DNA from 2 places in the Pseudomonas sp. TH39(2020) genome. Region 1 is predicted to be linked to the other one. Evidence: riboswitches for the same ligand, from Rfam matches in the RefSeq annotation. Region 1 holds a riboswitch; the other holds the start of a gene.

Region 1 (16,037 bases):
CGCCAGGCCCTGCATGCCGTAGTCTGCCTGGGACACTTGGGTGGCGTTGAAGGTGTTGGTTTCCAGAATGTCGGCGCCGGCATCCAGGTAGGCTTTCTCGATGGCGCCAATCACGTCCGGGCGCGTCAGGATCAACAGGTCGTTGTTACCCTTGACGTCACTTGGCCAGTCGGCGAAGCGTTTGCCGCGGTAATCCTGCTCTTCGAGCTTGTAGCTCTGGATCATTGTGCCCATGCCGCCATCGAGAATCAGGATGCGCTCTTTGAGGGCGTGCTTGAGAGCTTGAAGGCGAACACTGCGATCGGACATTTGGACTACTCGGAAAGACCATGACGAAGGGGCGGGATAATAGCAAACCTGTGCGGTTTTAGAGCATGTCCCGGTTTTTCATGAATATCGCTCATGTTGGTGCAAGGATCAGACCGGTAGAATCGCGGCGTTTTTCATGATCGGGACCAGGGATATGTCTTATCGCGTCATCAGCATGGTTTTGCTGTTTTTAAGCTGGGGCGCCGCTGCACAGGATCCGGCCATTTCCTCTGCCATTTCTTATAGCCGCGACATCCAACCGATTTTCACCGAAAAGTGTGTGGCCTGCCACGCCTGCTATGACGCCGCTTGTCAGCTCAATCTGGGCAGCGGTGAGGGGGCGGCGCGCGGTGCGATCAAGCTTTCGGTCTACGACGGCGAACGCAGACAGGCTGCCGCGCCGACCCGGCTGTTTTATGACGCCTTTGGCAAGCGGGCCTGGCAACAAGAGGGCTTTTATTCGGTACTCGATGCCCAGGGCAGTCAGGCCGCGTTGATGGCGCGGATGCTCGAGTTGGGCCACAAAACTCCTTTGCAACCCAATGCCAGGTTGCCAGAAGAGATCGTTCTGGGCCTGAACCGGGAAAACTCGTGCGCCATGCCGGCCGAGTTCGACGGCTACACCCGCTCACATCCCAAAGAAGGCATGCCGCTGGCGGTCACCGGCCTGACCGATCAGCAATACCAGACGCTGCAGCGTTGGCTGGCGTCCGGCGCGCCGATTGACGCGCAAGGACTTGTGCCGAGCGCCAAAGAAGCCTTGCAGGTGGTGCAGTGGGAAAACCTGCTCAACGCACCGGGCGCACGGCAAAGCCTGGTGGGGCGCTGGTTGTTCGAGCATTGGTTTCTCGCTCACCTCTATTTCAAGGACGGCGAGCCGGGGCATTTCTTTCAGTGGGTACGTTCGCGCACGCCGACTGGCCAGCCTATCGATCTGATCAACACACGCCGCCCGAATGACGATCCGGGCACTCAGGTGTATTACCGCTTGTGGCCGGTGCAAGGCGTGATTGTGCAGAAGACCCACATCACCTACCCGTTGAGCGCGGCGAAGATGGCTCGGATCAAAAGCCTGTTCTATAACGGCAAATGGCAGGTCGACGCCTTGCCGGGATACGGGCCGGAGCGTCGGGCCAATCCGTTCACCACGTTTGAGGCGATCCCGGCCCAGGCGCGTTATCAATTCATGCTCGATAACGCCGAATATTTCGTCCGTACATTTATTCGCGGCCCGGTGTGCCGTGGGCAGATCGCCACCGACGTGATCCGCGATAACTTTTGGGCAATGTTCCAGGCGCCTGAACACGACCTCTACATCATCGATCCGAACTACCGCGGCCAGGCCACGCCATTGCTGGCGATGCCGGGGCAGAACGACGATGTCGGCAGTGTCCTGAGCCTGTGGCATGACTACCGCAACAAGCGTAACGAGTACGAGGCGCTGCGCCGTGACAGTTACGCCGATGCGCCGGCGCCGAGCTGGTCGACCCTGTGGGCCGGTAACGATAACGCGCTGCTGACAATCTTCCGGCATTTCGACAGTGCCTCGGTGAACAAAGGCCTGATCGGTGACGTGCCGCAAACGATGTGGCTGTTCGACTTCCCGTTGCTGGAGCGCACGTATTACCAGTTGGCGGTCAACTTCGACGTGTTCGGCAACGTCTCCCATCAGGCGCAAACGCGCCTGTACTTCGACCTGATCCGCAACGGTGCCGAGCAGAATTTCCTGCGCCTGATGCCGGCCGATTCGCGGGACGATTACCTCGACGACTGGTACCAGAACGGCGGCAAATTCAAGATGTGGCTGGACTACGAGGCCATCGACAACGACAAAAAGACGGCGCTGGTACTGGACGAAAAGGACCCGAAACGCGATTTCGCCATGCAGTTGCTGGTCCGTTACGGCGACCTCAACGCCAAGCCCGATCCGATCAACCGTTGTGACGGCGCTTATTGCTCGCGGCCGAACATCGACCCGGCCTTGCAGAGCGCCGAGCAGGCCTTGAGTCGCCTGACTTCGCGTCCGGCGGCCGGGTTGAAGGTGATCGATCAGTTGCCGGAAGCGACCCTGCTGCGGATCGAAACCGCGAGCGGCAAGCGCGAGGTCTACAGCCTGCTGCGCAATCGCGCTCACAGTAACGTCGCGTTCCTGCTCGGTGAATCCCTGCGGTATCAACCGGGGCTCGACACGATCACCATTTTTCCGGGCGTGCTCAGCAGCTATCCGAACTTCATGTTCAACATTCCGGCGGAGCAAGTGCCTGAGTTCGTGGACGAGATGGAAAACGCCAAGGACGCCAATCGGTTTGAAAAAATCGTCGAGCGCTGGGGGATTCGCCGTAGCCATCCACAGTTCTGGTTCTACTTCCATGACCTGAGTCGGTACGTCCATGAGACCGAACCGGTGGAAGAGGGCGTGCTGGACATGAACCGGTACGAGAATCTTTGATAGACCTTTGACTCGCGGCTGCTGTCCCAATCCAGAGGCAACACCGAACCCCGGGTTCGGTGGTTTGCGGATGGCGATCGGGAGGGCAGTCGATGTTGATTTCAGTACAGGCACTGCGTGCCCTCGCGGCCTGGGCGGTGGTCTGCCACCATTTCATGCAGATATTCTTCAACTTCCAGGCCCGTGGGCCGGTGGGGCAGATGTTCATCGACAAGGGCGCGGTGGGTGTCGACATCTTCTTCGTCATCAGTGGCCTGGTGATTTTCCTGTCCACCGAGGGCAAATCACTGCCGCCGGGGCGCTTTCTGCTGTATCGCTTGTTCCGCATCGTTCCGGCGTATTGGCTGTATACGGTGCTGATGGCGCTGCTGGTGGTGTTCGCTCAGCCCGTGTTGCCGGATCAGACAGTCGACTGGTCGCGTTTCCTGCTGTCGCTGTTGTTCATTCCTACTGAAAACCCCGGCGGCTACGGGATTTATCCGACGCTCAACGTCGGCTGGACCCTCAACTACGAAATGCTCTTCTACGTGCTGTTTGCCTGGGCGCTGCTGTTCCGCTTGCAGGTTCGGCTGCTGATCGTCGCGGCGCTGCTGTTTGCCGTGTGTCAGGCCTGGACCGGCTACGGCTGGATCAGCGAGTTCTACCGCTCGGACATTGTTTATGAATTCTTGCTGGGGATCGCCATCGGCATGATTTACCGTCGCGGCTGGATCAGGCCCGGCTTCTGGCTACCGTTGCTGGGCATTGTCGGCGCGTTGCTGGCGATTTATTACCTGGCGCCGCAGCCACGGTTGTTGGCCTGGGGCCTGCCGAGCGCGGTGCTGGTGATGGCGTGTATGGCGCTCGAGCGCTATTTCAAGCACAGCCAGGTGCTCAAACTGCTGGGCGATTGCTCCTACTCGGTGTACCTGATGCACGTGTTGGTGCTGTCTGCGGGTGGTTTTATCGCACAGCGTTATGGAATCAATCCCTACGTGATGTTCGCCGTTTGTGCCGCGACAATCGGTCTGGGCTCGTGGGCAAGTTACGAATGGGTGGAAAAATGCAGCTATCGGTGGCTTAAAGGCCGAATCGACGGCGATTTGGCTATCGAGGCCGTTCCAGCTCTTTCCCGACAAAAATACTAGGACTTTGTACGGCGCGATGATTGGCGTAAACTGCGCCCAAGCCTGCGAGGAGTTTCCATGACCGCTATTACCATTACCGACGCCGCCCACGATTATCTGGCTGATCTGCTCTCCAAGCAGAACACCCCAGGCATCGGCATCCGCGTCTTTATCACCCAGCCTGGCACCCAGTACGCCGAAACCTGCATTGCTTATTGCAAGCCGGGCGAAGAAAAACCTGAAGACACAGCGCTGGGGCTCAAAAGCTTCACCGCTTACATCGACTCGTTCAGCGAAGCTTTCCTGGACGATGCGGTAGTCGACTACGCCACCGACCGTATGGGCGGCCAGCTCACCATCAAGGCTCCAAACGCCAAAGTCCCGATGGTCAATGCCGACAGCCCGATCAACGAGCGTATCAACTATTACCTGCAAACCGAGATCAACCCGGGGTTGGCCAGCCACGGCGGTCAGGTCAGCCTGATCGATGTGGTCGAAGACGGCATCGCCGTACTGAAGTTCGGCGGCGGTTGCCAGGGCTGCGGCCAGGCAGACGTCACCCTTCGCGAAGGCATCGAGCGCACCTTGCTCGAGCGCATTCCCGAGCTCAAGGGTGTTCGTGACGTCACCGACCACACGCAGAAAGAAAACGCCTACTACTAAGTAAGGTGTTCGCTGCAGACATAAAAAAACGGCGCCCCGTGAGCGCCGTTTTTTTATGGGAAAAATTTACCGAACCCTTCGCGAGCAGGCTCGCTCCCACAATTAACCGCATCCCAATGTGGGAGCGAGCCTGCTCGCGAATGGGCCCTATGGGCGATACAAATGCGCATGCCCCGCGCGATACAGCGACGACTCACTGAAGTGATCACTGCCCAAAACCCGGCCCACCAAAATCAACGCCGTGCGCCGAAACCCCTTGGCTTCAACCTTCGCGGCAATGTCTTCAAGCGTCCCCACCACCCAATCCTGATCCGGCCAGGTCGCCCGGTGAATCACCGCGATCGGGCAATCCGCGCCGTAATGCGGCAGTAATTCGGCCAGGATCTTCTCCAGATGATTGACCCCCAGATGAATCGCCATGGTCGCCCCGTGCTGCGCCAGGCTGCCAAGCTCTTCACCGGCGGGCATCGCGGTTTTGTCGGCATAGCGGGTCAGGATCACGCTTTGCGACACGTCGGGTAACGTCAGTTCCGCGCCCAACAGTGCCGCGCAGGCCGCGGTGGCCGTGACGCCGGGAATGATTTCAAACGGGATGTCGAGTTCGCGCAGGTAGCGGATCTGCTCGCCAATCGCGCCATAAAGACTCGGATCGCCGGAGTGCACCCTGGCCACGTCCTGACCATTGGCATGGGCGGATTTGATCAGCTCGATGATCTGTTCCAGGTGCAGTTCGGCGCTGTTGACCACCTGTTCGGCGCGATGGCCTTCCAGCACAGCGGCGGGCACCAGGGAGCCGGCATAGATGATCACCGGGCAGCTGCGAATCAGCCGTTGGCCTTTGACGGTGATCAGTTCCGGGTCGCCGGGACCTGCGCCAATGAAGTAGACGGTCATCGTCGGTTCCTGTGAGAAAAGGGGTTAGGCAAGGCTTCAGATGAAGATTGCTCATGATCAAAGGAGGGGATTATCGAGGATTTCAGGCGGCGCCGGCCAATGCCAGGGTGGCCTGGGCATATTTTTGCCGTGAAATCAGCAATTTTGCCGGTGCCTTGGTCAGTTGTTCGGCGAGGGCCAGGGCGGCACTTTCCGCGACGCCGTAACAACCGGTGCGTTCGAATGCGATGTCCGAGCGGTGGCTGAGTTGCGGTTGATAGCCGGCCAGTTGTTCGCTGCTGAAGTACATCAGTGGCAGCGCCAGTTGTTCGGCCAGCTCGATCAAGCCAGGTTCTTCGCGCTTCAGGTCGATGCTGGCCAGCGCCTTGATCGCCCGAAGTTCGATTTTATGCGCCTGTAACGCCTGATCGAGCAGCGCCCGCAGCGTGCTGACAGGGCAGCCGCGCTGGCAGCCCAGGCCGACCACTAAAGTCGGCGCTGTGCTGATCTCACTCATGCGTGGTATTGACCATCGCTTTTGCGACGGAACAACCAGGCACTGATCAGGCCCAGGGCCAGCCAGAATGCCACGTTGGTCAGCTGCGAAGCGATTTTGAACTGAGCTTCCAGGGCTTCTGGAGCGAGCATCGAATGCACTTCCGGTTGCGGCGCGCCGATCACATGAGGAACGGCCAGGATCGCCACGCCGAGGATCTTCATCAGCCAGTGACGGCTGAATACGATCAGCGCGATGCCGACCGCGGTGGAGGCAGCCGTGCCGATCCACCAGATCTGCCGTTGCGCCAAATCAGCGGCGGCAGTGCCCGGCAACTCAGGCGGCAGACCGAGGGTCGGTGCCAGCACGAACGTGGCGTAACCGGCCAGGCCCCAAAGCAGGCCTTGGGAGGTTTTAGTCGGTGCGCGCAAGGTGTAAAGACCGGCCAGCATCAGGGCGAAACCGACCGCTACCACCAGGTTGCCGCCGGTGGTGGACAGCACGCGCTGCCAGCCGTCTTCCGGTTCCCAGGCTTCAGCATCGTGGGTATGAGCGGCGACAGCACCTGCGGCGTGTTCGTGAACTTCAACAGCGGCGGGCTCGGATTTTTCGTAAGTCTCGGCCTGCAGAATCAGCGGAGCCACCCAAAAGCTTTGCAGCAGGGTCAGCAGCAGGGCGGCCAGCAGCCCGGTGAACCCTGCGGTTTGCGCAATACGCTTGATCATGTCAGCAGGTCTCAATGGCACGGGAATGCTGAGCTGTGGCGGGTATCGTGCGCGGCATTGTGCACCGCTTCGATGTGCGAGAAACCGGCGAAATACACAAGGCATGCGCCCAGGATCGACGCACACGCGGCGGCGGTCAGGCGTTGAGTCAAGGTTGTGGTGCTGGCGGTGCTCTTATCAGTGTTGCTGGCGGTGCTGCTGATGATCGACATGGCGCTTCCCTCTGGTCTGTCAGCGGGTGAATAGAGCGCATGGAAAACCCCGGCGAGTCGGGCACGCAGAGGTTCAAACAGCGCCCGCCCACCGCGGGTTTGTTATTCAGTGATCGTAATGGTCACTTTGTGTTGCGGGCCGGTCTCCGGGCTCACGAGGGGCGCAGGCTTTCGCCTTGACCTGCAAGCATCACCTTCCCATGCCGAACTGCTGGCACAGTGGATCTGACGCTTCGCTCGCTTACCGTTGCGGGGGCAGCACCGGACTGACATGACTTTAGAGTAAAGCACATGATTCACCGGTTTCCCGTTTCACCCTTTGAAGGGCACCCGTAACAAGGCGTGTAGGAGAGCATGGGCGGGGGCGGAGAGTCAATTGGCATGGGTTCTCGTTTGGATACGAATGATGATTGGCTCTTGGTAGGAGCCGCCGAAGGCTGCGATCTTTTGATCTTGTTTTTAAAAGCAAAATCAAAAGATCGCAGCCTTCGGCAGCTCCTACAGACATTGACCCGCCCCAAGACGATGCGTAGCCTTGCGCTTTCGAGGTTCTTCGGCGTCTGCCGAAGCTAAGAAGGGAACGCGGTCGATGCCGCGGCTGCCCCCGCAACTGTGAACGGTGATGTTCGCTGCCACGCCACTGCAAACCCTGTGCAACGGGTTCGCGGGAAGGCGCAGCGAATGCCAGGCCCACAAGACTGGCAAACCGTCAGCCAGGAGACCTGCCTCGACACAGATTCTCAATTTCAACCGGGCGGGGTGATCCGGTGGCGGAACTCTTGCGCGCGCCCGTCGCTGCGATTGTCGTCCCGTATGCCCGCCACCTTGCCAAAGGGCATCCGATGAAAACACTGGCCAAACTCCCCGTCACCATCGTTACCGGCTTCCTGGGCTCGGGCAAAACCACCTTGCTGCGGCACATGCTCGACAATGCTCAGGGCCGCCGCATCGCGGTGATCGTCAACGAGTTCGGCGAGCTGGGCATCGACGGCGAAATCCTCAAGCAGTGCTCCATCGGCTGCACTGAAGAAGAAGCTAATGGCCGCGTTTACGAATTGGCCAACGGCTGCCTGTGCTGCACCGTTCAGGAAGAATTCTTCCCGGTGATGCGCGAATTGGTTGCCCGTCGCGGCGACCTCGACCACATCCTCATCGAAACCTCGGGCCTGGCGCTCCCAAAACCGCTGGTGCAAGCCTTCCAGTGGCCCGAAATCCGCAGCGCCTGCACCGTTGACGCGGTCATCACCGTGGTCGACAGCCCAGCGGTCGCCGCTGGCACCTTCGCGGCTTTCCCGGACCAGGTCGATGCCCAGCGCAAACTCGACCCGAACCTGGACCACGAATCGCCGTTGCACGAACTGTTCGCCGACCAACTGGCCAGCGCCGACCTGGTGATCCTCAACAAGGCCGATCTGATCAGCCCTGAAGACCTGGCCCGTGTACGCCTGGAAGTCGCTGAAGAACTGCCGCCCGCGGTGAAACTCATCGAAGCCAGCAGCGGCCGTCTGCCACTGGACGTGCTGATCGGCCTCGGCGCCGGTTCCGAAGAACACATCGACAGCCGTCACAGCCATCACGATCACCACCATGAAGGTGAAGACGGCCATCACGATGAGCATGACCACGATGCCTTCGACTCCATCTCCCTCGAATTGCCGCAAGCCGACGAAAGCCTGTTGCTGGACGCGTTGACTCAACTGGTGGTCCAGCACGGCATCCTGCGCGTCAAAGGCTTCGCGGCGATTCCGAACAAGCCGATGCGCTTGCTGATTCAGGGCGTGGGCACACGTTTCGACAAGCACTTCGACCGTCAGTGGGGCGCCGACGAAGCGCGTACCACGCGCCTGGTATTGATCGGTCAGGAGCTGGACGCCACTCTGCTTGAAGCGCAATTGCGCGCTGCGCTCAGCGTTTAAGCCATGCACCTGCTCAGGACCCAGCCCGGCGGTTTCGTGTCGGATGACAACATTGCCGACCTTGGACAAACCCCCGCCGAGCTGGTGATCCTGTGCAGCGGCGACTCCAGCCTGGCGCTGCTCGCCGAGGCGGCGCAGCAGTTGCCCGACGATTACCCCAGCGTGCGTCTGGCCAATCCGATGCAGGTGCAGAACCACGCGTCGGTCGACCTGTATGTCGACGAAGTGCTGCGCCACGCCAAGGTGATTCTGATTTCGCTCCACGGTGGCATCGCTTATTGGCGTTACGGCGTCGAGCGACTGGTGGAATTGTCACAGCGCGGCGTGCAGCTGATTCTGGTGCCCGGCGATGACCGCCCGGACCCGGAACTCAGCGAGCTGAGCACGGTGGCTGCCTGTGACCGCGACCGGCTCTGGCAGTTTCTGCGTCAGGGCGGCATGAGCAATGCTCTGGATTTTTTCCGTTGCCTTGCCAATCGTTGGCTGGATCGCGACTACACCTGGGCCGAGCCGCAAACCCTGCCGCGCACGGCGATTTACCACCCGCACAAAAGCCCCGCTGAACTGAAGGATTGGCAAGCCGACTGGCAGGCCGGTCAACCGGTCGCGGCAGTGCTGTTTTACCGCTCGCATTTGCAGGCGGCCAACACAGGCTTCATCGATGTTTTCTGCCAGCGCTTGCAGGCGGCAGGGTTGAACCCGTTGCCGATTGCCGTGGCCAGTCTGAAAGAGCCCGGCTGCCTGACGGTGGTCGAGGACCTGTTGGACGAAGTCGAGGCCGGCGTAATTCTCAACACCACCGGTTTCGCCCAATCCAGCCCCGAAGCGCCGCATTTGCGACCGTTTCGCCGCAACATCCCGGTGATCCAGGCGATCTGCGCCCAGGACAACGAGCCTGGTTGGCGCGCCAGCGAACAAGGCCTCGGTCCGCGTGATCTGGCGATGCACATCGCGTTGCCTGAACTGGATGGGCGGATCATCAGCCGACCGATCAGCTTCAAAGACCTGGCCTGGCGGAGCGAGCGTAGTCAATCCGATGTGGTCTGCTATCGGCCACAACCGGAGCGCATGGATTTTGTCGCCGAACTGGCGCGGCGCTGGATCGATCTGGCGCGAGTGCCCAACGCTGAAAAACGCATCGCCCTGATCCTCGCCAACTACCCGACCCGTGACGGGCGTATTGGCAATGGCGTCGGCCTCGACACCCCGGCGGCGGCGCTGAACATCCTGCGTGCGCTGCATAAAGAAGGTTATCCGCTACCCGCCGAATTGCCCGACACTGGCACCGCGTTGATTCAGCAATTACTCGGCGGCGTCAGCAACGACCTCGACACCCTCGACCAGCGCCCGTGTATGCAAAGCCTCGCGCTGGACGACTACAACCTGATGTTCAACGCCTTGCCCGAGGCCAACCGCCAGGCCGTGCTGGAGCGTTGGGGCACGCCGCAAAGCGACCCGATGTGCCGTGGCGGGCGAATGATGATTGCCGGGCTGCGCTTTGGCCTGACCTTCGTCGGCATTCAACCGGCGCGGGGTTATCAGGTCGATCCGAGCGCGGTGTATCACGATCCTGACCTGGTGCCGCCTCACGGTTACCTGGCGTTCTATTTCTGGTTGCGCAACACCTACGGTGCCCACGGTGTGATCCACGTCGGCAAGCACGGCAACCTCGAATGGTTGCCGGGCAAAGGCGTCGGGCTGTCGGAGCATTGCTGGCCGGATGCGCTCCTCGGGCCGTTGCCGAACATCTATCCATTTATCGTCAACGATCCGGGCGAGGGCGCCCAGGCCAAGCGCCGTACGCAGGCGGTGATCATCGATCACCTGATGCCGCCGCTGACCCGCGCCGAAACGTACGGCCCGTTGCGCAACCTCGAATTACTCGCCGACGAGTATTACGAAGCGCAATTGCTCGATCCGCGCCGTGCCCGGGAATTGCAGCGCGACATCCTGCAACTGGTGCGCGAGACGCACATCGACCGCGAACTGCAACTGGACGAAAAACTCGACAGTGATGCCGATGCGGCGATTTGGTTGCCACGGCTGGACACCTATTTATGCGACTTGAAAGAGTCGCAGATCCGCGACGGCCTGCATGTGTTTGGCGAGTCGCCGACCGGACGCTTGCGCATCGACACCTTGCTGGCGTTGTTGCGTATTCCGCGTGGCGATGGGCGCGGTGCGCAATCGAGTCTGCTGCGGGCCTTGGCCAAGGCGTTCGCGTTGGGCTTCGATCCGCTGGATTGTGCGCTCGCCGAACCCTGGACCGGGCCACGTCCGATTGAACTGCAAACCCTCACCGATGAAGTCTGGCGCACAGCAGGTGATACCCGCGAACGTCTGGAACTGTTTGCCACTCAACTGATCTCGCAGACGTTGAACCAGCCTCAAGTCAACCCCGGCCCCTGTGGGAGTGAGCCTGCTCGCGAAAGCGGAGTGTCAGGCGACATTGATTTGCCTGACCCACCGCATTCGCGAGCAGGCTCGCTCCCACAAAAGGCGGAATGGTCTGAAGTAGACGCCATCCTCGACAGCCTGCGTGAAGTCGTCGCCCCACGGCTGGACGCCTGCGGCCCGGCGGAAATGTGTGGACTGCTCGACGCCCTCAACGGCCGCTTCGTGCCGGCCGGTCCCAGCGGTGCGCCAAGTCGCGGTCGACTTGACGTGCTGCCGACCGGGCGCAACTTCTACTCGGTGGACGTGCGTAACCTGCCGACCACCACCGCGTGGCGTATCGGTTTCCAGTCGGCCACCCTGATTCTTGAACGACACCTGCAAGACCACGGCGATCACCTGCGTCAGCTCGGCCTGTCGGTGTGGGGCACCGCGACCATGCGCACCGGCGGCGACGACATCGCTCAGGCCATGGCGCTGATGGGCGTGCGCCCGGTCTGGGCCACGGGCAGTCAGCGGGTCGACGACTTCGAAATTCTGCCGCTGAGTCTGCTGGACCGTCCGCGCGTGGACGTGACGTTGCGCGTCTCCGGATTCTTCCGCGATGCCTTTGCCAATCTGATCCGCCTGTTCGACGCCGCCGTGCAAGCGGTCGCCGCCCTCGACGAGCCGGACGACCTCAACCCCCTGGCCGCCAAGGTGCGTGCCGAGCGCGAAGCGTTAATGCAATCGGGGCTGGATGAAGAGGCGGCCAGGCGTCAGGCCGGCTGGAGAATTTTCGGCGCCAAACCCGGTGCTTACGGCGCGGGCGTGCAGGGCGCCATCGATGGTCGTCTGTGGCAAAGCCGCGACGACCTGGCCGAGGTTTATCTGAACTGGGGCGGCTACGCTTACGGCGGTTCTGACGAAGGCACCGCAGCGCGAGAACAGTTCGCTCAGCGCCTGAGCCAGGTTCAGGCTGTGCTGCAAAACCAGGACAACCGTGAACACGACTTGCTCGATTCCAACGACTATTACCAGTTCCAGGGCGGCATGCTCGCGGCGGTGGAAAGCCTCAGTGGTGAAGCCGCGGCCAGTTACCATGGCGATCACAGTCAGCCGGATCTGCCGAAAATCCGCACGTTGAAGGAAGAGCTGAACCGGGTGATCCGCTCCCGGGCGGCCAATCCGAAGTGGATCGACGGCGTGAAGCGCCACGGCTATAAAGGCGCGTTTGAACTGGCGGCGACGGTGGATAACCTGTTTGCCTTCGACGCTACAACGCAGCTGATCGACGACCACCAGTACGCGTTACTGGCGGATGCGTATTTGCTGGATCCTGCGACCCGGGATTTTGTTCGTGAGCATAATCCGCATGCGTTGCGCGACATGACTGAGCGGATGCTGGAAGCGCAGCAGCGGGGGATGTGGAAGGAGCCGGGTGAGTATCAGGAGGCGCTGGAGAATTTGTTGTTGGATATTGAGGAGGAGGGGTAGTGGTTGTTTCGGTATTTTTTTACGGCCTGAAATCCGCCCCTCACCCCACCCCTCTCCCCACGGGGGAGAGGGGGAAGGGAGCCGATCTTCATCGCTGCCAAAACTTGAGTTCAACCTGAAGGCCCAGGTCGCAGAATTTCTGATAATCACCGCAATCAGTCCCCTCGCCCTTTTGGGGAGAGGGTTAGGGTGAGGGGCCGATCCCATTGACACCCCACAACCAAACCAAAGACCACGGACCCAGACAAACCATGACCGACACCCCGCATTTCCCGCTGTCCGCCGTGGTCGGCGCCGACGACTTGAAGCTCGCCCTGTACCTGACCGCCATCGACCCGAAAATCGGCGGCGTACTCATCGAAGGCCCTCGCGGCATGGCCAAGTCAACGCTGGCCCGTGGCCTGGCGGACTTGCTCGCCAGCGGCCAATTCGTGACATTGCCGCTCGGCGCCACCGAAGAACGGCTGGTCGGCACCCTCGACCTGGACGCCGCCCTGAGCGAAGGGCGCGCACAGTTTTCCCCCGGTGTACTGGCCAAGGCCGACGGCGGCGTGCTCTACGTCGATGAAGTCAACCTGCTGCCCGATCACCTGGTGGACCTGCTGCTGGATGTGGCCGCCAGCGGCACCAACCTGATCGAACGCGACGGCATTTCCCATCGGCATTCAGCGAAGTTCGTGCTGATCGGCACCATGAACCCGGAAGAGGGTGAGCTGCGTCCGCAACTGCTTGACCGTTTTGGCCTGAACGTCGCCCTCAGCGGCCACACAGCACCGACCGAGCGCGGCCAGATCATTCGTCGGCGGCTGGATTTCGACAGCGATCCCCACGGCTTCTGCACCGAATGGGAAAGCCAACAGCAGTCGCTGCGCGAACGTTGCCAGAAAGCGCGCAGCGTGCTGGCAAGCATCCCGCTCGACGATCATGCGCTGGCGCAGATTACCGAGCGCTGCTTTGCCGCCGGAGTCGACGGCTTGCGGGCCGACCTGGTCTGGTTGCGTGCCGCGCGTGCCCACGCGGCGTGGCGTGGGGCGAATGCAATTGCCGAGGAAGACATCGACGCCGTCGCCGAATTTGCCTTGCGCCATCGCCGTCGCGAACCATCGCCACCAGCGCCGCAACACAGTCAGCCGCCCTCTACGCAAAATGCCAACCCGAGCGAAGGCCAGGGCCAATGGGGGGAAATGCCCGCTCAGGCGCTCCCGGTCGGCGCACGCCGTGACGTGCCGAGCTGGCCAAAAAAGCCCTAGGCATTCGCCCTCGATCTGACGCGGGGGCGAATGCCAGACCCCGCGCCGGACAACTGGACAATGGCAAACAGGGTAAACGTCACGCATCGCGCAACGGCTCGATCAATTGGCCCGGTACCTTGCTGAACGGCCGCCCGCGTCAGCGTGATGATGTCCTGTTTCACCTGCGCACCCGCTCGCCCCACGAACTGTGGCTGGTGATCGTCGACGCCTCGGCTTCGACTCGTCGCCGTCAGGCGTTGAGCGATGCCAAGGGCCTGCTGGCGCAACTGTTCGACGATGCCTATCGCCAGCGTGCACGCCTGGCGTTGCTTACTGCCAGTGGTCATGTGCCGAAATGGCAAGTGCAAGGGTTGAAAGCCTCCGCGGTTTTGCGCGACTGGCTTGATGGGCTGGGAGCGGGCGGTGGTACGCCGTTGCTGGCGGCGCTGGGTGAGGCAGGGCGCTGGCTGGCTGCACGGCAAAAGCGTTTTCCGGCGGAACAGCAGCGCTTGTTGCTGGTGACCGATGGCCGATTGAAGGACTGGTCGATGTTGCCGGCGCTTGAGTGTCCGGGGCTGCTGATCGACATCGAGCGCGGGCCGATTCGCCTGGGACGGTCTAAAGTATTGGCAACTCAATTGCAAGCGCAGTACCGGCATATCGATGATATGGAGTAACCGAAAAAATCAAAAGATCGCAGCCTGCGGCAGCTCCTACGATGAACGGCGAACACCTGTAGGAGCTGCCGCAGGCTGCGATCTTTTGATCTTCACAGGAGTGAGTCATGCGCGTTCTAGCCGCCAACAGTCAGGACGATTTCCGCGTCAAAGCCTACGCCGGCACCAATGGTGTGCTATTGGCCATGGACCTGGCCGAACCCCGACGCAAAGGCCTCTTGGGTTTCGCCATCGAAAAGCAGCAAGGCCCCAAGCCCTGGCTGTTCCTGTTCAACAGCCTGACCTTCCCCGGCAAGGTGCATACCTTTCCCCAGTTTCACGCCACCCCCAGCGATATCGCGCCATTACAGAAATTTCGCTGGGCCGATTACGCGGTCAATCCGGGGATGACGATCCATTACCGAATCCACCTGGCCTACGGCAGTGTTGATGCGCCGCAACTGGGAGAATTCCTGGAAGTGACGGTCACCTCCGACAATGGTCAGCCGAATAACCAAAGCGTGATCTTCAATCGCGCAGTGGCCGCCAGCCAGGCGTTCCAGCGCAAGTTTCCCGAGCTCGACGCGCTGATCAGCGCCAACAAGAACCTGCCCATCGAAGCCTGGCCGGATGTCCCGCGGCAGTGGCTGGAAAACGGTTTGCTCGGGCGTTTGTTGGGGTTTATCGCCCGTGCGGTGGATGGCCAGTGGGCGCTGGACATTGCCATCTACGAGTATGAATTGCAGGCCATCGTCGATGCGGTCAATGCCGCGTTCGAACGTGGGGTGAACGTTCGAGTCCTGTATCACGCTCAACCGGGTGATGAGGACACCACCATGAACGAGGCCAGCCTGGAAAAAATCCCGGCAGAGAACAAGCGTGGGCGGGTCACCCATAACATCTTCCACAACAAGTTCATGGTGCTGAGCCGACTCGACGCAGCGGGGAAGCGTCAGCCGGAAGCGGTGCTGTGCGGCAGCACCAATTTCACGCCCAACGGCGTTTACCGCCAGGCCAACGTGGTGCATGTGCTGGACGACACACGCGTCAGCGCCAGCTATCTGCACACCTTCGAGCAGATCTGGGCCAACCCTGCGGATGTCGGCGCCACCCGAAACTGGCTCACGCACAACAACCCGATGGATCCGTTGCAACCGATGTTCGCCGGTTTCTCACCACGCTCGGGCAAAGGAGATCTGGATGAGTTTGTCGAGATCATCAACGCCGCGAAAAAGGACGTGCTGTTCGTCACCGCGTTCGCCTTGCCCGACGACATCCTGAACGCCTTGCTCGGCCAGCCCCACGACGACATTTTGCGTTACGGCCTGCAAAACACCACCAGCCGCATCACCGGCTTCCACGCCGACCGCACCGCCGAATTCGCCGCCACCGCGCTGCTCAACACCGGGCTGGAAGGCTGGCTCAAAGAAAACATGAAAGGCCAGAAGGGCAATCTGCTGGTGCACACCAAAGCCGTGGTGACGGACTTCACCAGCGATGCGCCGACGATCATCAGCGGCAGCCATAACC
Region 2 (16,037 bases), on a different contig from region 1:
GCGGCTTAAGCCGCTTCCGGCGAGCCTGACTCGATTCACCCGCTGCCAAGGCCCCTTCAGGTATCGCCGACCATTTCACGTTTCGAGGGCTTTATGGGTATCGCTGCCAGCGAACTGTGCCGTTATGTGATCCGTCCGACATTGATTTATCTCGGGCGCCATAGCGCAACTGCCGAATCCCTGCTGCTGGGCGTCGCCGCCAGCCAGTCAGCCCTTGGAACCGCCCTGCATGACCGTCGTGGACACGGCCTGTACCGAATCGCCGAACCCCGCCATCAAGCACTTTGGGACCACTACCTGGCACTTGACCCGGAACGCGCAAGCCTGGTTCGCGGCCTGGCCAGCCAACATGCGTTCCTGAGTGGTCCGCATCTCGAATTGACCGTCAACCTGCGTTACGCCACAGCCATCGCCTGGCTGCTGGTAGAAGAACAGAACACCCCCCTCCCCGAAGCAGACGACCTGCTGGGAATGGCCCGTATCTGGCGCCAGACCTTCCAGCCTCAAGGTCGCCTGAGAGACTTCACCTGCGCCTGGCAAACCTGTGTTTCACCGCTGAATCAGGTCGCCTGCTGATCTGCTGTTTCCACAAGATCGCGTAACTGCTGCGATTTTGGTCGGATTGTCCTACAAAACCGCTCTAAATCAAGCAATACAGCCTATAGCGCTAGGACGAAAATGTTGGTAATTTTCGCCCCGGTGATCATCAGGAGTTCTAATAATGAAAAAAGTAATGCTCAAAACCACCCTTAGCCTCGCCGTTACCTTGGCATCCACCCAAATCTTCGCAAGTGGCTTTGCCCTCAACGAACAAAGCATCAGCGGGATGGGGACAGGTTTTGCGGGGCGCTCTTCATCTGCCGATGATGCAAGTACAGTTTTTGGCAACCCTGCCGGTATGGCCCGCCTCAAAGGCCAGCAAATCACTGGCGGTATCGCAGCGATCGACGCCTCGACCGATATCAGCGATACCAGCGGCCGTTCAAGCGGAACCAACAAAGGCGATATGGTTCCGTTCACTTCAGTACCGATGGGTTTCTATACAAATAAACTCAACGATGAATGGTCTATTGGTTTGGGTGTCTACGCTCCGTTCGGGCTGATCACCGACTACGAAAACGGCTTTCAGGGCCGCGCTTTCGGCAGCAAGAGCGAAGTCAAGGTCATCACTCTGCAGCCAACCGTCAGCTACGCTTTCAACGATAAAGTTTCGATCGGTTTTGGCCCTACCATCAACCGGATTTCCGGCACCCTGGAATCGGACATTGCTCTCCCTATCCCCCGGACTGGTGACAACAATGTGGAGATCAAGGGCGACGATACGGCCTTGGGCTTTAACGCCGGCATCCTGGTGCAAGCCACCGACACCACTCGCGTGGGCCTGACCTATCACTCGAAAGTGAACTACAAGCTCGACGGCCACACCGATGTGACTGCCGGCACTGGCGTGCCACCTCAGTTGCTCAAATCCAACCGTTACGATGCCTCGCTGAAGATCGAAACACCTGAGTCCTATGACCTTTCCGTGACTCAAGATATGAATGATGCCTGGAAGCTCTATGCCGGTGCTACCTGGACTCGCTGGAGCCGCCTGAAAGACATCACGGTCAACAACGAAGGCGTAACCGCACCTAGCGGTGGTGCCCTCGCCCCACAAATCCTTGGTACCATCAAGGAAGACCAGAACTGGCATGACACCTGGGCCTACGCCGTGGGTACTTCCTACCAGCTGAACAAGCAGTGGGTACTGCGTACCGGTCTCTCCTTTGACCAGTCGCCCACCAACAACACTGATCGTTCGCCACGCATTCCTACCGGCGACCGGACCATCTTCAGTGTCGGTGCGGGCTTCAACCCAACCGACGACTGGACCATTGATGTGGCTTACTCTTACCTCAAGGAAGAATCTGTCACTGTCAACCGCGCCAACGCTTTGGGTCAGTCCTACAACGCCAAGTACGAAAACAGTGCGAACGGTTTCGGTGTTGGCGCGACCTACCGCTTCTGATGATTCACGGCGAACCTGAACCGCTCGCCGTCTGAACTGAAAAAGCCCCGCTCTCTTGTACAGAGGCGGGGCTTTTTAATGGGCGCCAATCAGGGTTGCGAGGCCAGGGCTTTCTCTACCGCTGCGATGAACTCAGGATCGTCAGGCTTGGTCAGGCTGGAGAAATTGGCGATCACCGTGCCCTTGCGATCGACCACGTACTTGTAGAAGTTCCACTTCGGCGCGGTGCTCTGCTTGGCGATAATCTTGAACAAGTGAGTCGCGTCATTACCGCGGACTTTCTGCAGTTCAGTCATGGTGAACGTCACGCCGTAGTTCACGTAGCAGACCTTGGCAGTCTCTTCGCCATCCTTGGACTCTTGCTTGAAGTCGTTGGACGGAACACCAATTATTTCCAGCCCCTGATCCTTGTAACGCTGATTCAGCGCCTCAAGGCTTTTGAACTGCGGGGCGAAACCACAGAAGCTCGCGGTATTGACCACCACCAGCGGTTTGCCGGCGAAGCGCTGGCACAGGTCGATGGATTCCTTGGCGCGCAACTTGGGCAACGAGCCTTGCAAAAGCTCCGGGCATTCGGCCGCTTGAGCCAATCCACTAAACGCTACCAGTAACGCGGGAACTGCGAGCCAGCGCATCAGCATGTCGGTGCATCCTTGAGAAATCGTCAAAACCGAAGTTACTCGCCCTCCTATCCTGCTAGCAAGCACCCATGCCCAGTTGCATCAACGCCAGCCCGCCCTGATGCCAGCCCCACCACGACAAGGCCAGCAGCAAGGCGCAGACAGCGACGACAGCGATCCGCGGCCAGAGACTGTTCATATCGCACTCATCTGTGTTTGCAGGCGCGCCACCGGCTGCTCACGCACCGGCCAGTTCAGGGCGGCGGCCAACAGGCTCAAGAGAATCGCCACTTGCCAGATCAAGTCATAGCTCCCGGTTCGGTCGTACACCACCCCGCCCAACCAGCCGCCGAGGAACGATCCGAGTTGGTGAAACAGGAAAACAATCCCACCGAGCATGGACAGATTTCGCACGCCGAACAAGGTCGCGACGGTGCCGTTGGTCAAGGGCACGGTCGAGAGCCACAGGAAGCCCATCGCCATGCCGAACAGGTACGCGGTGGTCGTCGTGACCGGCGCCCACAGGAACAGCCCGATTACCACCGCCCGCAGCAGATACAGGCCAGTGAGCAAACGCGGTTTGGACATCCGCCCGCCGAGCCAGCCCGCTGTGTATGTACCGAAAATATTGAACAGCCCGATCAGCGCCAGCACCGTCGTACCGACGCTCGCCGGGAGGTGCTGATCCACCAGATAAGCAGGCAAGTGCACGCCGATGAACACCACCTGGAAACCGCAGACAAAAAAACCAAACGCCAGCAGCCAGAATCCTGAATGGGAACAGGCCTCGCGCAGGGCTTCGGACAGCGTTTGCTCATGACCGAACACCGGTAGCGGCTTGTCCTTGAGCATGCTCACCAGCGGCACGATCAGTGCCACCAACAAGCCCAAGACCAGCAATGCCGCTGACCAGCCCAGCCAGCCGATCAACCCCAGCGTACCGGGCAACATGGCGAACTGGCCGAAAGAGCCGGCAGCGCTGGCAATACCCATGCCCATGCTGCGTTTCTCCGGCGGCACTGCGCGGCCGACCACACCAAGGATCACCGAGAACGAGGTGCCGGACAGACCGATGCCGATCAACAGGCCGGCACTCAGGGACAAGGTCACGGCGGAATCCGACAGGCCCATGAACACCAGCCCCAATGCATAAAAGACACCGCCGACCAACACCACTTTCGCGGCGCCAAAGCGGTCAGCCAGCGCGCCGGTGAATGGCTGCGCCAGGCCCCAGATCAGGTTCTGCAAGGCAATGGCAAAGGCAAACGTCTCACGCCCCCAGCCGAACTCGGCACTCATCGGCGCCAGAAACAGCCCGAAGCCGTGCCTTACGCCCAAGGACAACGCGAGAATCAGCGCACTCCCCAACAAAACCCAACCACACGTACGCCACATCGATGTCATTCTTATTCCCCGGTAGCGGGTATATACCCGCTTAAGATCGGAAAAACCGGCATCACGCCAGTTCGTCCAGCAGTCGCAGCAAGGTTTCGCGTTTCTCGGCACCCAGACGGTCAATCAACCGCTGTTGCGCCGCTTCCCAGGCTGGCAAGGCCGCTTTCAGGCGCTCAGTACCCGCCTCGGTGAGCATGACGATGCGGTTACGCATGTCTTCGCCCTCGACCAGCATCAGCAGGCCTTCACCCTCCAGCACCCGCAGATTGCGCCCCAAGGTGCTGCGATCCAGCCCCATGGCTTCGGCCAACGTGGAAATACTCGGTTTATCCAGACGCTGCAGATTACACAGCAGAGAATACTGGGCAACGTTGATCCCGAAGCCGTCGAGAGCGCCGTCGTAATGCCTGCTGACGCCACGGGCGGCGCGACGCAGGTTGATGCATAAACATTGGGAGTCGAGCATGGTGCGTGTATATACCCGCGGTTGTGTTAAATCAAGTTTCAGAGGAATTTTAACCAGAGACTGGAAGTGTCTGGTAGGTCGCCTTCGCGAGCAGGCTCGCTCCCACAAGGGATCGGCGTTGCACACAAATTCTATATTCACTGGAGATCAAAATGTGGGAGCGAGCCTGCTCGCGAAGAGGCCAGCACATTCGCTACATAAGTATCAGGCCAACGCCAACCCCACCAGCACCGCAACCTCGAGGATTTCCAGCAACGCCCCCGCCGTATCGCCCGTCGTGCCGCCCAATCGGCGCAGCATCACGTGCCGCAGCCAGACAAACACCAACGCCGCCAGCACCACTGCCAATACGCCGCTGAGGCCGGCAATCAAAACGCAAGCCAACGCACTCACCGCCAACACCTGCTTGCCCGCCAGACGTGGCAGATGATCGGCCAGCGCTTGCCCCAAGCCACCGGCGCGCACATAAGGCGTGGTCAGGAACAACCCCAACATCGCGCTGCGCCCGATCAGCGGAACAATGATCAGTACAACGGCGTGTTGTTGCTCAATCAATGCCAGCAACGCGGCGAATTTGAGCAGCAACACCAGCACCAGCGTCACGACCGCAATCGGCCCGCTACGCGGGTCCTTCATGATCGTCAACGTGCGCTCGCGGTCGCCAAATCCACCGAGCCACGCATCGGCGCTATCAGCCAGGCCATCCAGGTGCAAAGCACCGCTAAGCAATACCCAAACCGTCAGCAACAGCGCTGCGTGAAGCAACAACGGGGTGCCGAGCAACAACCCGTTGAACGCCCACAAAATCCCGCCGAACAGCAGGCCAACCAGCGGATAAAACAGCAGCGACCGCCCCAATTCCTGTGGTTCCGGCATGCCCGGCAGACGAATCGGCAGACTGCTCAAAAATTGCAGGGCGATCCAGAACGGCAACATGGTCAGATCGCTTCCTTTAACAACAGGCCGGATTCGACCGTCAGCGAAAACAACGTGCCATGCCCGACTTCGACGTTGAGCAACTGCTCACGAGGCAATCCCCGCGCCTGAGCCAGCAACAAGCGCATCACCCCGCCGTGACTGATCAGCAACACCCGCTCGCCCGCGCAGGCGGCTCGCAAGCGCTCAACGGCCGCCAACACTCGCGTCGAAAAATCCACCACCGGCTCACCCTGAGGCGGCGTAAACGAATAAGGATCAGCCCAGAACAATCCCAACGCCTCGGCATCGGTTTTCATCAACGCTGCGGCGCTCTGCCCTTCCCAGGCGCCGAAGTGCAGCTCCTGGAGGTCTTTATCCAACTGCACCGGCAAACCCAACTGTGCGCCGAGTTCTTCGGCGAACCGCGCGCACCGCTGCAACGGCGAGCTGACCAATCGATCCCAAGGCCCCTGCTCGACCACCGCCGCGCGCATCTGCGCCCAGCCCTTTTCAGTCAGCGCATCGTCAAGGCTGCCGCGCAAACCGCCGCCGAGTTCCGTTTCACCGTGGCGCAACAGGTCCAGGCGCAAGGTCATGCCGGACGATCCGCCACGGCAGCCTCGGCGAAGGTCGCCATCTGCCCGTGAAGGTCGCACGCCAGACGCAGCAACGGCACGGCCAATGCGGCGCCACTGCCCTCGCCCAGACGCAGGCCGAGGTCCAGCAGCGGTTCGGCGTTCAGGGTTTCCAGTACATGACGATGACCCGGCTCGGCGCCGCGATGACCAAACAACAGCCACTGACGACATTCAGGGTTCAAGCGCACCGCCACCAACGCCGCGACGCTACAAATAAAACCGTCCACCAGCACCGCGACGCCTTCCTGGGCACACGCCAGGTACGCGCCGACCAGTGCCGCGATTTCAAAACCGCCGAGGTTGAACAGGGTTTGCAGCGCATCGCCACGCTGAGCGCTGTGCAATGCCAAAGCGCGCTCGATAACCTGGGCTTTATGACTGACACCCGCCGCGTTCAGACCCGTACCCGGCCCGGCCAGATGCACCACCGGGCAATCGAGCAAGGCACAGGCCAACGCGCTGGCCGCTGTAGTGTTGCCGATGCCCATCTCGCCACCGATAAACAACTGCGCACCCGCCGCGATGGCGCGCTGTACGCTGTCGCGGCCGGCCTGCAAAGCGAGTTCGCCCTGAGCCGGGGTCATCGCCGCCCCCTCGACGAAATTCGCCGTGCCCGGGCCGATGTTCAAGTGCCGCACACCCGGCAAATTCAACGACGGCGTCACCGTGCCGAGGTCGACGACTTCCAGGGAGGCCCCGAGTTGCCGCGCCAACACGCTGATCGCCGCCCCGCCGCTGACGAAGTTGTGCAGCATCTGCCCGGTGACTTCCTGGGGAAATGCCGACACCCCTTCTGCGACCACGCCATGGTCACCGGCAAAAATCGCGATCCACAGTCGATCCAGACTCGGCTTGACCTGCCCCTGCAGCCCGGCCAATTGCACGGCCACCGACTCAAGCCGACCGAGGGAGCCGGCCGGTTTGGTCAACTGCTGTTGACGGGCCTGCGCCTGCTCGACCGCTTGAGCATCGATCGGCTTGCAGGGGTTCAGCCACCAGGATTGAGTCATAACGCAGTTCCTTTCAAAGTCAGGGGCAGACCGGCGACGGTCAGGACGACGCGTTGACAGCGCTCGGCCAACGCTTGATGCAGCCAACCGGCTTCATCGACATAGCGGCGAGTCAATTCGCCCAGCGGTACGACACCCATTCCGGTCTCGTTGCTGACAAAAATGATTTCACCCGGCAACGACGCCAGGCAGTCCAACAGCGCATCACGCTCGGCCGACAGACGCTCGGTGTCGTCGAGCATCAGCAGATTGGTCATCCACAGCGTCAGGCAATCCACCAGCAGGCAACGATCGGCACTGGCGGTTTCGCGCAGGGTGCGAGCGAGTTGCAGAGGTTCTTCGATCAACGCCCATTCGGCTGGACGACGGGCGCGGTGATGGGCCACCCGCTCGTTCATTTCACCGTCGAGGGGTTGGCTGGTGGCGATGTAAGTCACTGCCAGACCGCTGTCGGAGGCGAGTTTTTCGGCCAGGCGACTTTTACCGGAACGGGCGCCGCCGAGGATCAGTTGCAGCATGTTCATAACCTTTTAATTGGCGGTGTGGCGACGGGCCTCATCGCGAGCAAGCTCGCTCCCACAAGGATCGAGGTTGTTTACAGATTTTTGATCCATACACGGAACCTGTGGGAGCAAGCCTGCTCGCGAAGAGGCCGGCACAGCCACCTCAAAACCCACAGAGCTCACGCAGCAGTGAAGTGTCCAAATGCTTCTCCACCAGATCCGCCAGCCGCTCAATATCGCGCTCACGCAACGCGTGATAATCCACTTCCTGCACAGCCTGCAAACCTGCCCAGCGCAACAACGCACTGCACGCCGCGGGCGATTCAAACAGCCCATGCAGATAGGTGCCGAATATCTGCCCGTCCACACTTTGCGCACCATCGCAGCGACCGTCGCCCAGCTGCACCGCGGCGTTTTCCAGCGCCGGCCCGGTGGTGACGCCGGCATGAATTTCGTAACCGCTAACCGGCGCGTCTTCGAGCGCCAGACGCCCGCGCACATTGCGCAATTGCTTCTCTTCTTCGAGCTGGGTTTCGAACGCCAGCAAGCCCAAACCGGCGCTGGAACCCGGTGCGCCTTCGAGGCCCAGCGGGTCGTGGACCTGCTCGCCGAGCATTTGCAGACCACCGCAAATGCCCAGCACTTTGCCGCCATAACGCAGATGACGACTGATCGCAGTGTCCCAGCCATTGGCGCGCAGATACGCCAGGTCGCTGCGCACGCTTTTCGAGCCGGGGAGAATAATCAGGTCGGCCGGTGGAATCGCCTGACCGGGGCCGACAAACTGCAGATCCACCTGCGGATGCAAGCGCAGCGGATCGAAATCGGTGTGGTTGCTAATGCGCGGCAGCACCGGCACCAGCACTTTCAGCACCTGGTCGGCCTTGTCGGTCTGACGCTGGTCAATGCCGTCCTCGGCTTCCAGGTGCAGGTCCATCACGTAAGGCAGAACGCCGATCACCGGTTTGCCGGTGCGCGCTTCCAGCCAGTCCAGCCCCGGTTGCAGCAAAGCGATATCGCCGCGAAACCGGTTGATGATGAAGCCTTTGACCCGCGCCTGCTCGCTGGGCGACAGCAGTTCCAGCGTGCCCACCAGATGCGCGAAAACCCCGCCGCGATTGATGTCGGCGATCAGTACGACCGGGCAATCCACCGCCTCGGCAAAGCCCATGTTGGCGATGTCACCGGCACGCAGATTGATCTCGGCCGGCGAACCCGCGCCTTCGACCATGACCACCGGATAAGCCGCGCTCAGCCGTTCATGAGAGGCCAGCACTGCTCGCATCGCGATGGCTTTGTAGTCGTGATACGCCACGGCATTCATGGTGGTGACGGCGCGGCCATGAATGATCACTTGGGCGCCGGTGTCGCTGTTGGGTTTGAGCAGCACCGGGTTCATATCGGTGTGCGGCTCAAGGTTGGCGGCCTGAGCCTGCACCGCTTGCGCACGACCGATCTCGCCACCGTCGGCGGTCACAGCACTATTAAGCGCCATGTTCTGCGGCTTGAACGGCACGACGCTGACGCCCTGACGCGCGACCCAGCGGCACAACGCCGTCACCAGCGTGCTTTTACCGGCGTCGGACGTCGTGCCCTGCACCATCAACGTAGTCATTGGGTTTCCCTAGCGTAGGCTTCGAACGCTTGCGCGAGACGTGTCCAGTCGGCTTCATCGGCGGGCAAGCCGAAACGCAGGCTGCTGGTGTGCGTGAACAACCGCAGCAGAATGCCGTGTCGGGCCATGAACTCATGCAGGGCTTCGGCGTGGTCAGTGATCAGCCATTGAAACAAGGCGCAGCCACCCTGAGGTTTGAAACCGTGGTGCTCAAGCAGCAGCGCCAGACGTTCACTGGCTTCATCAGCGCGAACCCGTTGCCGGGTATGCCCTTCGGTATCCAGCAGGCAGGCCTGACCCAGCACCCGCGTCGGCCCGCTGACCGCCCACGGCCCCACTTGCTCGGCCAGCAACTTGAGCAACTTGCGCTCAGCCAGCACGAAGCCCAGGCGCACACCGGCCAGGCCGAAAAACTTGCCGAAGGAACGCAGCACGATCAACCCGACCTGATTGGCAAAAGGTGCCAGGCTCAGCTGCGGTGTGTTGTCCATGAACGCCTCGTCCACCACCAGCCAGCCACCACGCTGGGCCAGCCGCGAATGCCAGTCGAGCAGCCGACTCGGTGTCAGGCTCAGGCCGGTAGGATTGTTCGGGTTGACCACCACCAGCACGTCGAGGCTGTCGAGAAAGAAGTCGACTTCCTGCTCCAACACTTCACGCACGATGTAGCCATTACGGCGCCACGCTTCGGCGTGTTCGGCGTAACACGGCGAGAGCACGCCGACCTTGCCGGCCCGGCGCAAACGCGGCAACAACTGGATCGCCATTTGCGAGCCGGCCACCGGCAGCACCTGAGCGGCGCCGTAATAATCACAGGCGGCCTGCTCCAGACCGTCATCGGTTTCCGGCAACCGCGCCCAGGCCCGTAACGGAATCTGCGGGACCGGAAACGGCCAGGGCGCGAGGCCGCTGGACAGGTCGAGCCAATCGGCTTCGGCGATACCGTAATCGAGCGCCGCCTTGCGTAACCGACCACCGTGTTCAAGCATAAAATTCAGCCCCCACGCAGAGGATCAGCAACCATAACCATACCCCGCGCTGGACCAATTGCCAGCCGCGGTCGATGGAGTCGGCGTCCGCCGGCACGCCTTCGCCTAGCGGCGGACGCTGATGCAGTTCACCGTGATAAATCGCCGCCCCGCCCAACTCGACACCGAGCGCACCGGCACCGGCCGCCATCACCGGACCGGCATTCGGGCTGTCCCAGGTCGGACCCTGGGTACGCCAGCATTTCAGTGCCAGTCGGGTTTTGCCCAGCAACGCGTAGGTCAACGCCACCAGGCGCGCAGGAATATAGTTGAGGACATCATCGATCTTTGCCGCGGCCCAGCCGAAACGCTCGAAGCGTTCATTGCGGTAACCCCACATCGCATCCAGCGTGTTGCTCAAACGGTAGAGCACCACGCCAGGCGCACCGGCCACGGCAAACCAGAACAGCGCAGCGAATACCGCGTCGCTGCCGTTCTCCAGAACGGATTCTGTAGCGGCGCGGGCGACTTCGGTTTTGTCCAGTTCGCTGGTCTGGCGGCTGACCAGATAACTGACACGTTTGCGCGCCTCGTCCAGATCATCGCTGCGTAGCGCCTTGGCCACCGGCTCGACGTGTTCACCAAGGCTGCGCATGCCGAGGGCGCAATAGAGCACGAGAATCTCGACGATCCAGCCGACATAGGGCGCCCAGGAAAACGCCGTGGCCAGCAGGGTCAGCGGCAACACCGCGATCACCCAGGCAGTGACGCCATGACTGCGCCAGCCACGGCCACCGCCGTTGAAACGTTGCTCGATGCGGTCGGCAAAACGGCCGAACGCCACCAGCGGATGCCAGCGTTTGGGTTCACCCAGCAGCGCATCCAGCGCAACCGCGGCGACACTCAACAACGCCACACTCATTGACTCACTCCCCAATAATTTTCATACAGCAATTCACTGAGCGGACGCGCCTGCGCCCAGCCTTCGAGTACCAGCATCGGCGCTGGATAGAATTCCTTGACCGGCCCCAGGCAAAGAACGGCCAAGGGCTTGGCTCCGGCCGGCAAACCCAACAGGTCTGCCAGGGCTTGCGGCTCGAACAGCGACACCCAGCCCATGCCCAATCCTTCAGCGCGGGAGGCCAGCCAGAGGTTCTGAATCGCGCAGGACAACGAGGCCATGTCCATTTCGGGCAAGGTGCGGCGGCCGAAGATATGACGCTCGCGATCGTCCATCAGCGCAGCGACCAGCACCTCGGCGCAGTCGTTGATGCCTTCGACTTTCAGCTTCATGAATTCGTCGGTGCGCTCGCCGAGGGCTTCGGCGGTGCGGATGCGTTCTTCTTCCACCAGTAACTGGATCTTGCCGCGCAGGACTCGATCGCTGATGCGAATGAACCGCCAGGGCTGCATCAGGCCGACACTCGGTGCCTGATGCGCGGCTTCGAGCAGGCGCCGCAGTAACGCGGGCTCGACGGTGCCACCGCTGAAATGACGCATGTCACGGCGCTCGCCGATGGCTCGGTAGACCGCCGCGCGTTCAGCCTCGGAAAATGCGTTGTCGGTCATGGCCTCTTCGCGAGCAGGCTCGCTCCCACAGTGGACCGCGTTTCTTCAGGCAAGCCACTTTCCAATGTGGGAGTGACGGTGCGACGATTCGACCTGCTCGCGATGGCGTCCTTATGGTCAGGCACAAACAGCGCGGCAATCGCCGATGGATTGGACGGAAAATAGAAATGCACATAAGAAGCCGTCATCCGCCCCTCACGATAAACCGCCTCTGCCCCACGCCCACCGTTAGGGCTCAGGCCACGAGCAATCGGCTCAAGTTCAGTGCTGGTCAACGAGTGGTGATACGTGTGTCCGCGCAATGAACCTTCCGGCAACTCGACTGCCTGCAACGCCAACGCGGCCAGACGCTTTTGCATCACCGCATCCCCCGCCAGCAAGCCGACCAGTTCAGCACGGGTACCTTCGACATCCGTCAGAGAATCGAGCAGATACAGCATGCCACCGCACTCGGCCAACAACGGCTTGCCCGCCGCATGGTGAGCGCGGATGGCGGTCAGCATCGTGGTGTTCTGTGACAGCGCCACATGGTGCAATTCGGGATAACCACCGGGCAGATAAAGGCTGTCTGCCTCCGGCAAGTGCGTGTCACGGATCGGCGAGAAAAACGACAACTCGGCGCCCATGGCTCGCAGCAAATCCAGGCTGGCGCCGTAGGTGAAGGCAAACGCTTCGTCACGGGCCACGGCAATTCGAACGCCGGCCAACAGAGGCTCGACATCAATCACATCAGGCGCGGCGAATTCCACCGCCGGTGGCAGCGCGACCTCGCAACTGCTGGCCAGCGCATCGGCCGCTGCATCGAGGCGCAGGTCAAGATCGTTCAACTCACTGGCCTGAACCAGCCCGAGATGCCGACTTGGCAATTCGATCCCGGTTTCCCGGGACAAGGCGCCGTACCAGCGCAAGCCTTCAGTGAGGCTGCCTTCCAGTAATTGCGCGTGACGCAGGGTGCCGACGCGGTTGGCCAGCACACCGGCAAACGGCAAGTCCGGCTGATAACGCGCCAGCCCCAAGGCCAGCGCACCAAAGGTCTGGGCCATGGCAGTGCCGTCGATAACACCGAGCACCGGCACGCCAAAGTGCCGCGCCAGATCAGCGCTGGACGGCGTACCGTCGAACAGTCCCATGACGCCTTCGATGAGGATCAGATCGGCTTCGCCGGCGGCCTCCCACAACAGTCGACGACTTTCCTGCTCGCCGACCATCCACATGTCCAGTTGATACACCGGCGCACCGCTGGCGCGCTCGAGAATCATCGGGTCGAGAAAATCCGGGCCGCATTTGAACACGCGCACCTTGCGCCCCTGATTGCGATGCAAACGGGCCAGTGCGGCGGTGACGGTGGTCTTGCCCTGACCGGAGGCCGGCGCGGCAATCAATACCGCCGGGCAATGACGTGGCTGACTCACAATTCGACGCCTTTTTGCGCTTTGATCCCGGCCTGGAACGCATGCTTGATCACGCCCATTTCGGTGACGGTGTCGGCCAGTTCGATCATCTCCGGCTTGGCGCCGCGACCGGTCACCACCACGTGCTGCATCGGCGGACGGGCCTGCAAGTCGCTGAGCACTTGATCGAGATCCAGATAGCCGTGCTTGAGCGCAATGTTCAATTCATCCAGCACCACCAGGCCGATCGACGGATCACGCAGCAATTCGCGGGACACCGCCCATGCGGCTTCGGCGGCGGCGATGTCACGCTGGCGATCCTGGGTTTCCCAGGTGAAGCCCTCGCCCATCACATGAAAACGCACCTGTTCCGGGAAGCGCCGGAAGAACAGTTCTTCGCCGGTGCTGCTGCGCCCTTTAATGAACTGCACCACGCCACACTGCATGCCGTGGCCCATGGACCGGGCGAGCATGCCGAAGGCCGAGCTGCTTTTGCCTTTGCCGTTGCCGGTCAGCACCAGCAGCAGGCCACATTCATTCGGGGAATTGGCGATGCGTTCGTCGATCACGGCTTTTTTGCGCAGCATGCGCGCCAGATGACGTTCGTCACGATCGGGGGTATCAGTCATGGGGGAGCTCTCCGTTGAGGCTGGATAACGGCGGGCAGGCACAAGAATAGACGGCAAGAAGCCTGGCATCGCCCACCGTGATGCCGCTGGATGGATCAGGCCGGTCTCCGGGCTCATGAGCGGCGATTTGCCTGACTGCGCGCCTTCCCATGTCGACAATCGACACAGTGGCTCAAGGCGCAGCCTTCACTCATATACCGTTGCGGGGGCAGCGCCGGGATCATGGCTCTTCGTCACTTGAAGAGAATCACTCACCGGCTTCCCTGTTTCACTCTGTCGACCAAGGTCACAGAGCACCTGAAACAAGCCGCGAAGGTTAGAGGGTTGGGGATGGAGCGTCAATTGAAGACGGGCAGCCTGCGAGCGAATAACTGCCGTCGATCAATTATCTGACGCCAATCTTGTGCCACACTCTCAGCAGTGATATCAAAGAGCCACAACCTCACAACACAATAACAAAGGTGAGCCACATGCAAGGCATGATCATCAGCAATCCGAAGCTGGAATTCCTGCGCCCGGTGCTGGAACGCTGGTTTGACTGTATCGACCGCTACAACGCCGTGCGCGGCGATAACGACACGCCTTACTGGTTCGACGAAAAAGCCAACCTGAGCCTGCTGTCCGCCGCGGCCTGGATGGCGGAAATGGTCACACTGCAACAAACGCCGACCCGTAAACAGGTCGAAGAAGGCGAACGCAATGGCCGCGCCGATCTGTTCATCGCCACCAGCGAAGAACGCGCTTACCTTCAGGCGACCCAGCGCTGGCCACGCGTCAACAGCCTGAACCTGACTCAAGCATTGCAGGACATCACCAGCGATGCCAAACGCATCAGCTACGCCAGCGACCTGAAACTCGGCTGCCTGTTCGTTGCGCCGCAAAAAGCCCAGCAAAGCGCCACCCCGGAAGAACTCCAAGACATGGTCGACGATCTGCAAAAGGAACACACCTGCGCCGTGGCCTGGTACTTCCCCTATCCCTATCGCAAGTTGCGCAACGAAGCCGGCAACTATCACCCCGGCATTGCCGTGCTGTTCAAGGAAGCCCGCGGCTGAGCGGTTGAACCATCGCGCACCTGCGCTTCTCTATTGATTAGGTCAATGCATTCATAGGGAAGATCAGCATGCGCAAGCCCCCGCTCGCTCTCGTCATCGTGCTCGCCGGAGGGCTTGCCGCCTGTGGTGAAACCTCCAGGCTGCAAGTCTCCGACGGCACCGGCCCGTCGCCCAAGCTACCAGAACCGAACAAAACCCTGATCCCGACGGTGAACATCGCCCCGGCGATTGGCTGGCCGGACGGCGCGAAGCCTATCGCCGCGACAGGGACTCAGGTGGCGGCTTTTGCCGAAGGTCTGGATCACCCGCGCTGGCTTTACGTGTTGCCCAACGGCGACGTGCTGGTCGCCGAAACCAATGCACCACCCAAACCCGATGACGGCAAAGGCATTCGTGGTTGGGTCATGGGCAAAGTCATGGGCCGTGCTGGCGCCGGCGTACCGAGCCCGAACCGCATCACGCTGCTGCGGGACAAGGACCACGACGGCATCGCCGAAACCCGCACGGTGTTCCTGGAAAACCTCAACTCGCCCTTCGGCATGACTCTGGTCGGCAATGACCTGTACGTCGCCGACACGGACCGGTTGCTGCGCTTCCACTATGAAAACGGCGAGACGACGATCAAGTCGCAGCCGATGAAGGTGATCGACCTGCCGGGCGGTACGCTGAATCATCACTGGACCAAAAACGTCATCGCCAGCAAGGACGGTAGCAAGCTGTACGTCACGGTGGGCTCCAACAGCAACGTGGCCGAAAACGGCATGGACAAGGAAGAAGGTCGCGCGGCGATCTGGGAAGTGGATCGTGCCACCGGCAATCATCGAATCTTCGCCTCGGGGATTCGTAATCCAAACGGGCTGGCCTGGGAACCTCGGAGCGGCGCACTGTGGACAGCGGTCAACGAGCGTGACGAAATCGGCAGCGATCTGGTGCCGGACTACATCACCTCAGTGAAGGACGGCGGGTTCTACGGCTGGCCTTACAGTTATTACGGTCAGCACGTCGACATCCGCGTCGAGCCGCAAAACCCCGACCTGGTGGCCAAGGCCATCGCGCCGGACTACGCGGTCGGCCCGCACACTGCATCGTTGGGCCTGACGTTCGCTGAAGGCAACAGACTGCCGGCGCAATTCAAGGAAGGGGCATTCATCGGCCAGCACGGCTCATGGAACCGTAAACCGCACAGTGGCTACAAAGTGATTTTCGTACCGTTCAGCGCAGGGAAACCGATCGGGCAGCCGGTGGATGTGCT

Evidence for each region. Region 1 has a riboswitch for cobalamin ahead of JFU47_RS05710 (CbtB domain-containing protein). Riboswitches for the same ligand answer to the same signal wherever they lie in the genome.
Region 2: another riboswitch for cobalamin. It lies ahead of cobO (cob(I)yrinic acid a,c-diamide adenosyltransferase); the one in region 1 lies ahead of JFU47_RS05710 (CbtB domain-containing protein).

What each region holds. Positions count from the first base shown of each region.
Region 1 is NZ_JAEKFF010000005.1:145,097-161,133, reverse strand. Features, by position in the region: gene metH (methionine synthase) at 1-309, opposite strand, end outside; gene JFU47_RS05740 (fatty acid cis/trans isomerase) at 464-2,758, shown strand; gene JFU47_RS05735 (acyltransferase family protein) at 2,851-3,885, shown strand; gene nfuA (Fe-S biogenesis protein NfuA) at 3,943-4,527, shown strand; gene cobM (precorrin-4 C(11)-methyltransferase) at 4,675-5,421, opposite strand; gene JFU47_RS05720 (cobalamin biosynthesis protein) at 5,504-5,917, opposite strand; gene JFU47_RS05715 (CbtA family protein) at 5,914-6,621, opposite strand; gene JFU47_RS05710 (CbtB domain-containing protein) at 6,633-6,833, opposite strand; cobalamin riboswitch at 6,954-7,182, opposite strand; cobalamin riboswitch at 7,363-7,577, shown strand; gene cobW (cobalamin biosynthesis protein CobW) at 7,676-8,749, shown strand; gene cobN (cobaltochelatase subunit CobN) at 8,753-12,619, shown strand; gene JFU47_RS05695 (ATP-binding protein) at 12,871-13,869, shown strand; gene JFU47_RS05690 (VWA domain-containing protein) at 13,989-14,528, shown strand; gene JFU47_RS05685 (phospholipase D-like domain-containing protein) at 14,636-16,037, shown strand, end outside.
Region 2 is NZ_JAEKFF010000007.1:1,163,138-1,179,174, reverse strand. Features, by position in the region: gene JFU47_RS25860 (hypothetical protein) at 94-576, shown strand; gene JFU47_RS25855 (OmpP1/FadL family transporter) at 722-2,008, shown strand; gene JFU47_RS25850 (glutathione peroxidase) at 2,098-2,649, opposite strand; gene JFU47_RS33315 (hypothetical protein) at 2,705-2,827, opposite strand; gene JFU47_RS25845 (MFS transporter) at 2,824-4,032, opposite strand; gene JFU47_RS25840 (MarR family winged helix-turn-helix transcriptional regulator) at 4,085-4,489, opposite strand; gene JFU47_RS25835 (adenosylcobinamide-GDP ribazoletransferase) at 4,694-5,425, opposite strand; gene cobC (alpha-ribazole phosphatase family protein) at 5,428-6,003, opposite strand; gene cobT (nicotinate-nucleotide--dimethylbenzimidazole phosphoribosyltransferase) at 6,000-7,055, opposite strand; gene cobU (bifunctional adenosylcobinamide kinase/adenosylcobinamide-phosphate guanylyltransferase) at 7,052-7,573, opposite strand; gene JFU47_RS25815 (cobyric acid synthase) at 7,722-9,173, opposite strand; gene cobD (threonine-phosphate decarboxylase CobD) at 9,170-10,162, opposite strand; gene cbiB (adenosylcobinamide-phosphate synthase CbiB) at 10,155-11,063, opposite strand; gene bluB (5,6-dimethylbenzimidazole synthase) at 11,060-11,710, opposite strand; gene JFU47_RS25795 (cobyrinate a,c-diamide synthase) at 11,707-13,122, opposite strand; gene cobO (cob(I)yrinic acid a,c-diamide adenosyltransferase) at 13,119-13,730, opposite strand; cobalamin riboswitch at 13,812-14,046, opposite strand; gene JFU47_RS25785 (hypothetical protein) at 14,201-14,785, shown strand; gene JFU47_RS25780 (PQQ-dependent sugar dehydrogenase) at 14,854-16,037, shown strand, end outside.